2 regions of the Bacillus sp. T3 genome follow, and region 2 is predicted to be linked to the other one. Evidence: a T-box and tRNA genes for the amino acid it is inferred to sense, from the RefSeq annotation. Region 2 holds a T-box; the other holds one or more tRNA genes.
What was found. The T-box of region 2 lies ahead of serS (serine--tRNA ligase). A T-box ahead of a tRNA ligase gene usually reads a tRNA of that ligase, here a tRNA-Ser.
Positions count from the first base shown of each region.

Region 1: it has a tRNA-Ser gene. The T-box ahead of serS (serine--tRNA ligase) is inferred to sense a tRNA for this amino acid. The anticodon was not compared.

Region 1 is NZ_CP137761.1:4,561,138-4,564,394, forward strand. Features, by position in the region: rRNA gene RGF10_RS23340 (16S ribosomal RNA) at 1-444, opposite strand, end outside; tRNA gene RGF10_RS23345 (tRNA-Gly) at 559-632, opposite strand; tRNA gene RGF10_RS23350 (tRNA-Pro) at 650-726, opposite strand; tRNA gene RGF10_RS23355 (tRNA-Arg) at 733-809, opposite strand; tRNA gene RGF10_RS23360 (tRNA-Leu) at 884-969, opposite strand; tRNA gene RGF10_RS23365 (tRNA-Leu) at 1,034-1,118, opposite strand; tRNA gene RGF10_RS23370 (tRNA-Lys) at 1,134-1,209, opposite strand; tRNA gene RGF10_RS23375 (tRNA-Gln) at 1,218-1,292, opposite strand; tRNA gene RGF10_RS23380 (tRNA-Asp) at 1,312-1,389, opposite strand; tRNA gene RGF10_RS23385 (tRNA-Glu) at 1,402-1,473, opposite strand; tRNA gene RGF10_RS23390 (tRNA-Ser) at 1,486-1,576, opposite strand; tRNA gene RGF10_RS23395 (tRNA-Asn) at 1,584-1,658, opposite strand; gene RGF10_RS23400 (SprT family protein) at 1,820-2,293, opposite strand; gene cmpA (cortex morphogenetic protein CmpA) at 2,380-2,493, shown strand; gene RGF10_RS23410 (Tex family protein) at 2,517-3,257, opposite strand, start outside.
Region 2 is NZ_CP137761.1:141,863-145,119, forward strand. Features, by position in the region: partial or broken gene serS (serine--tRNA ligase) at 60-1,341, opposite strand; T-box leader at 1,584-1,807, opposite strand; partial or broken gene pdxT (pyridoxal 5'-phosphate synthase glutaminase subunit PdxT) at 1,858-2,449, opposite strand; gene pdxS (pyridoxal 5'-phosphate synthase lyase subunit PdxS) at 2,462-3,257, opposite strand, start outside.

The sequences.
Region 1 (3,257 bases), 180 kb from region 2:
AGAGCTTTACGACCCGAAGGCCTTCTTCGCTCACGCGGCGTTGCTCCGTCAGACTTTCGTCCATTGCGGAAGATTCCCTACTGCTGCCTCCCGTAGGAGTCTGGGCCGTGTCTCAGTCCCAGTGTGGCCGATCACCCTCTCAGGTCGGCTACGCATCGTCGCCTTGGTGAGCCGTTACCTCACCAACTAGCTAATGCGCCGCGGGCCCATCTGTAAGTGACAGCCGAAACCGTCTTTCAGCTTTCCCTCATGAGAGGGAAAGGATTATCCGGGTATTAGCTCCGGCTTCCCGAAGTTATCCCAGTCTTACAGGCAGGTTGCCCACGTGTTACTCACCCGTCCGCCGCTGATATCAGGGAGCAAGCTCCCATCAATCCGCTCGACTTGCATGTATTAGGCACGCCGCCAGCGTTCGTCCTGAGCCAGGATCAAACTCTCCAAGAAAGTTGATTTAGCTCAAAAATGTTACGTTGGCTAGTGTGTTATAACCGAAGTTATAAGCACTAAAATTTATTATTGTTGACGTTTGTTTGTTTAGTTTTCAAAGAACAATAAAATTGGAGCGGGTGATGGGAATCGAACCCACAACAACAGCTTGGAAGGCTGTGGTTTTACCACTAAACTACACCCGCATATTAAAATGAATAAATGGTCGGGAAGACAGGATTCGAACCTGCGACCCCTTGGTCCCAAACCAAGTGCTCTACCAAGCTGAGCTACTTCCCGATATAATGGCGCGCCCGAAAGGAGTCGAACCCATAACCTTCTGATCCGTAGTCAGACGCTCTATCCAATTGAGCTACGGGCGCATTTTATTAATTTTGACAGCTTATTAAGTTTATCAAAACACTTAATTGTTGTCAATAGTTTTTTGAAATTCTTTTGGTGCGGCCGAGAGGACTTGAACCTCCACGGGGTTGCCCCCACTAGGCCCTCAACCTAGCGCGTCTGCCATTCCGCCACGACCGCGTTTTTTAAAAACGCGACATATAACATCATACCATTATGACAAATTAATGCAATAGGTAATTAATGGTGCGGGTGAAGGGAGTCGAACCCCCACGCCTTGCGGCGCTAGATCCTAAGTCTAGTGCGTCTGCCAATTCCGCCACACCCGCATATATCCATATAAATGGTGAGCCATGAAGGACTCGAACCTTCGACCCTCTGATTAAAAGTCAGATGCTCTACCAACTGAGCTAATGGCTCGAAAAAAATGGCTGGGCTAGCAGGGATCGAACCTACGAATGACGGAGTCAAAGTCCGTTGCCTTACCGCTTGGCTATAGCCCAATATCTTTTATAATAAAAATGGCGGTCCTGGACGGGACTCGAACCCGCGACCTCCTGCGTGACAGGCAGGCATTCTAACCAACTGAACTACCGGACCATTATTTAAAAGTGACCCCTACGGGATTCGAACCCGTGTTACCGCCGTGAAAGGGCGGTGTCTTAACCGCTTGACCAAGGGGCCGATATATTAAACTGGCGGAGAAGGAGGGATTTGAACCCTCGCGCCGGTTACCCGACCTACACCCTTAGCAGGGGCGCCTCTTCAGCCTCTTGAGTACTTCCCCAAACAAATGGCTCCGCAGGTAGGACTCGAACCTACGACCGATCGGTTAACAGCCGATTGCTCTACCACTGAGCTACTGCGGAACAGTATAACTAGGAATTTAACAATGTGCTTACTAGTCATTAAGAAGACATATCATCTTATCGACTTTTTTTATTATAAGAACTCTTCAATCATTTGTCAACACTTTTTCAAGAACCAAATTCTCAATATCGTGGTGACAGGAAATTAATATATCACTTATCTATCCCTCTGTCAACACTTTCACCCTTTTTAATTTCCCTTTACATACCCCACAAACATATTTATCAGTGTTAATCGCTCTTTTCCGCTTATAAACTTGCGAACAGTTATGACAAGCGTACACAATAATTTTTTTGATTGTTTTCTTTTTCTTTTGATTAGGTAAAGGAGTGCAGAAGCGCGGAGCATCTACTTTTTTTAACAACTGTTTAAAGTCTGAATCCCGATGCAGATACCCTTTACCTTCTATATGAAGATGATAGTGGCAAAGTTCATGCTTGATGATCCCGATTATTTCTTTCTCACCAAATAACTCATAGTATTTTTTATTGACTTCAATATTATGACTGCCCAGAAGATATCGTCCTCCAGTTGAACGTAATCTTGGATTGAACATGGCTTGATGCTTGAAAGGTTTCTGAAAGAATGTTATCGATATGGTTTCCACTAATTCTTGCAGCTTGATATTATCCAAACATACACCCTCCTTCACCCTTGAACATGACAAACTATTATAACATATATTATCTAGAAGAAATATGATTCGGGAGGGTGTTATACATGCCGACCTGGTTTCAAAAACAAATGCAAAGAGCATTTTACGAAAAGAATAGTTACCAAATAAAATTATTAAACCAATGTTGGTTTTTATACAGAAAAAAACACCGCTCATAACAAGCAGTGTTTTTCTTTTACATTTATTTATTAGGTGGAAGCATCGACAATGACACTCTTCCTTTTTTGGCATCGACTCCATCCACCCAGACTGTAACGACGTCACCGACAGAGACGATATCGAGCGGATGCTTAACAAAACGATTGCTTAATTTTGATATATGGACTAACCCGTCTTGTTTAACCCCTATGTCAACAAATGCTCCAAAATCTACTACATTTCGAACTGTTCCTTGAAGTTCCATTCCTGTTTGCAAATCCTCTAGCTGAAGGACATCTTTTTTCAACAGTGGTTTTGGTAATTCATCACGAGGGTCCCGCTCAGGTCGCATAATTGCATCAACAATATCACGTAAAGTGAATTCACCGATTTGAAGTTCCTCTGCTGTTCTTTTAATATCTAGCCCTGATATTGCTGCTTTTAAACTTTCATTACCAAGATCAGATGTTTTAAAACCTAATTTTTGTAACAACTGCTTTACCTCTTTATAGCTTTCCGGATGAATCCCTGTACGATCTAGCGGTTCGTTGCCATCGATGACTCTAAGGAATCCGATCGCTTGCTCGTACGTTTTTGCTCCTAGGCGTGGAATTTTCTTCAACTGAGTACGATTTGTAAATTTCCCTTCTTCTTCTCGCTTCTTAATTATATTGTTCGCCACCGTCTTTGAAAGCCCAGCAACATACTGGAGGAGTGAGGATGATGCCGTATTTACATTGACTCCCACTTGGTTTACTGCGGTTTCAACAACGAATGTTAACGA
Region 2 (3,257 bases):
ATTAATAAAAAAACCGGACGAAAATGTTCGTCCAGTTCTATAAATATAATGTACGCTTTTTATTCTGGCAATATAACCTTATGCTTGCCCATATATGGTTGAAGAGCCTCCGGAATAAGAATGCTGCCATCTTCTTGCTGGTAATTTTCTAAAATAGCCGCAACCGTTCTACCTATTGCAAGCCCAGATCCATTTAACGTATGTACATGCTCCGGCTTCGCCTTAAGATCACGGCGGAAGCGAATGTTTGCACGACGTGCCTGGAAGCCTTCAAAATTACTACAAGAAGAAATTTCACGATACGTATTGTAGCTAGGCAGCCATACTTCAATATCATATTTTTTCGCTGCTGTAAAGCCTAGGTCACCTGTACACATGCTCAAAACACGGTATGGAAGCCCAAGAAGTTGTAAAACCTTTTCAGCATGTCCTGTTAATTTTTCAAGCTCAGCATATGAATCTTCTGGCTTAACAAACTTAACGAGCTCGACTTTATTGAACTGATGCTGACGGATTAATCCACGTGTGTCACGTCCTGCTGAACCAGCCTCGGAGCGGAAGCAAGCACTAAATGCTGCGTAACTGATTGGAAGCTGATCGCCACTAAGAATCTCATCACGATGCAGATTTGTAACCGGAACTTCAGCGGTTGGAATAAGGAAATAATCCTCGCTTTCAATTCGGAATGCATCTTCTTCAAACTTCGGCAGCTGACCTGTTCCAGGTCATGCTTGCACGATTGACCATATATGGTGGTAAAACCTCTTTATAGCCATGCTCATCAACGTGAAGATCTAACATAAAGTTAAGCAAAGCACGCTCTAGTCTTGCTCCTAAGCCTTTATAAAAAACAAAGCGGCTTCCTGTTACCTTTCCAGCACGTTCAAAATCAAGAATGCCAAGATTGTCAGCAAGGTCCCAGTGTGGCTTTGCCTCAAATGGGAATTCACGGATATCTCCCCATGTGCGAATCGGAACGTTGTCATCCTCTGTATCACCAACTGGTACACTTTCATGAGGAATATTTGGAATGCTCATCATCAGTTGTTCCAGCTGTTCTTCCACGACACGAAGCTCTTCATCAAAGGCCTTGATGTTTTCTCCAACTTGCTTCATCTCAGCGATTAGGTGATCGGCATTTTGCTTTTCACGCTTTAGAACCGCAACCTGTTGAGAAACCTCATTCCGCTTGCTTTTTAGCTGCTCACTTTCAACGATCAGATCACGACGCTTTGTATCAAGTTCCTCAAATCTACCTAAATCGGTTAAATCCTCACCACGATGCTGTAGCTTTTGTTTTACACCTTCAAAATCTGCTCTTAATACTTTAATGTCTAACATCTTTTGACCCTCCTTCTTTTTTTAAAAAAGCTTTGTTAAATTAGTCTGTTGATTTCCACTCCAGGCAATCCCTTTCCGCGGGGTGGTCCGGGAGCCTCCTCGGCGCTTAGCGCCTGTGGGGTCTCCCGTGACACGCTACTCCCGCAGGAGTCTCGTACCTTCCGTTCCAATCAACATTTTGCAATAAGTTAGCAATAGCTTTAACATAGCCTTAAAAAAATACAAAAAACTCCCGTCCCTAATACAGGGACGAGAGTTAACTCGCGTTGCCACCCTAGTTGAAAGCAAGAAGCTTTCCACCTCGATAAGATAACGGCTTAGACCGAAAGTATTTACTGATCCCCATATAAGGATGTTCCACACTTTACTCAAGGATGGATTCACAAATATCATTCACTGGTTCTCACCAACCACCAGCTCTCTTTAGAATGAACAATCTGCTACTAGTTCCTCTCAATGCTTTCAATTATAAATTCAAACATAATGTACTATATTTATTTCTAGAACGCAACCAATTTATACAGTTTGTTTTTCTTTTGCCTCTTTTACCATACTAACAAAGTATGCTGTTAAGCGATGGTCATCGGTTAACTCTGGATGGAAGGAGCAGCCTAGAATATGTCCTTCACGTGCTGCCACAATTCGACCATTGTGCTTTGAAATCACTTCGACATTTTCTCCAGCCTCAACGATATGAGGAGCACGGATAAATACTGCAGGGAAGTCGAGTGCTACACCTGTAATATCCAGCTCAGCCTCAAAGCTTTCACGCTGACGACCAAATGAATTACGTTCAACCGTTACATCCATGATGCCAATATGTGGCTCGTCATAACCAATCACTCTTTTAGCTAAAAGAATAAGCCCTGCACAAGTGCCAAATACTGGCTTACCTGAGTGTGCAAACTCTTTTAATTTATCCATAAATTGATATTTATCAATAAGCTTTCGCATCGTCGTACTCTCACCGCCAGGTAAGATTAACCCGTCGATTTCATCCAACTGTTCGACCTTTTTGATTACGATTGCTTCCGCTCCGGATTCTTCCACGGACCGGAATATGCTCTCGTACCGCTCCTTGTAATCCAAGAACCCCTATTTTAACCATTGTTTTTACCCCTTACCAACCGCGATCCTGCATACGAGCACTTGGAGCAATAGTAGAGATTTCAATGCCCTTCATTGCAGTTCCAAGGCCTTTTGAAAGGTTCGCAATTAATTCATAGTCTTGATAGTGTGTAGTAGCTTCAACAATTGCTCTTGCAAATTTAGCTGGGTTTTCTGATTTAAAGATCCCTGAACCAACAAACACGCCATCTGCGCCAAGCTGCATCATTAATGCTGCATCAGCTGGTGTTGCCACGCCGCCTGCTGCAAAGTTAACAACTGGCAACTTACCTAATTTTTTAATTTCAAGTAATACTTCAAAAGGAGCACCTAAAAGCTTTGCTTCAGTCATAAGCTCGTCTTCGTTCATCCCTACAACTTTCTTAACTTGAGCATTTACCTTACGCATATGACGAACTGCTTCAACGATATTTCCTGTTCCAGGTTCACCTTTTGTACGAAGCATAGAAGCACCCTCAGCAATACGACGAGCTGCTTCGCCTAAATCACGGCATCCGCACACAAATGGAACGGTAAAGTCTCTTTTATATAAATGGTACTCTTCATCTGCTGGAGTTAATACTTCACTTTCATCGATGTAGTCAACACCCATTGCTTCAAGCACACGAGCTTCAACAATATGCCCAATACGTGCTTTAGCCATTACTGGAATGGAAACAGCATTTAATACTTCTTCAGTAATTGTTGGGTCTGCCATTCTAGCGACTCCACCAGCTGCACGAATATCAGAAGGTACACGCTCTAAAGCCATAACGGCAACAGCGCCAGCCTCCTCAGCAATTTTTGCC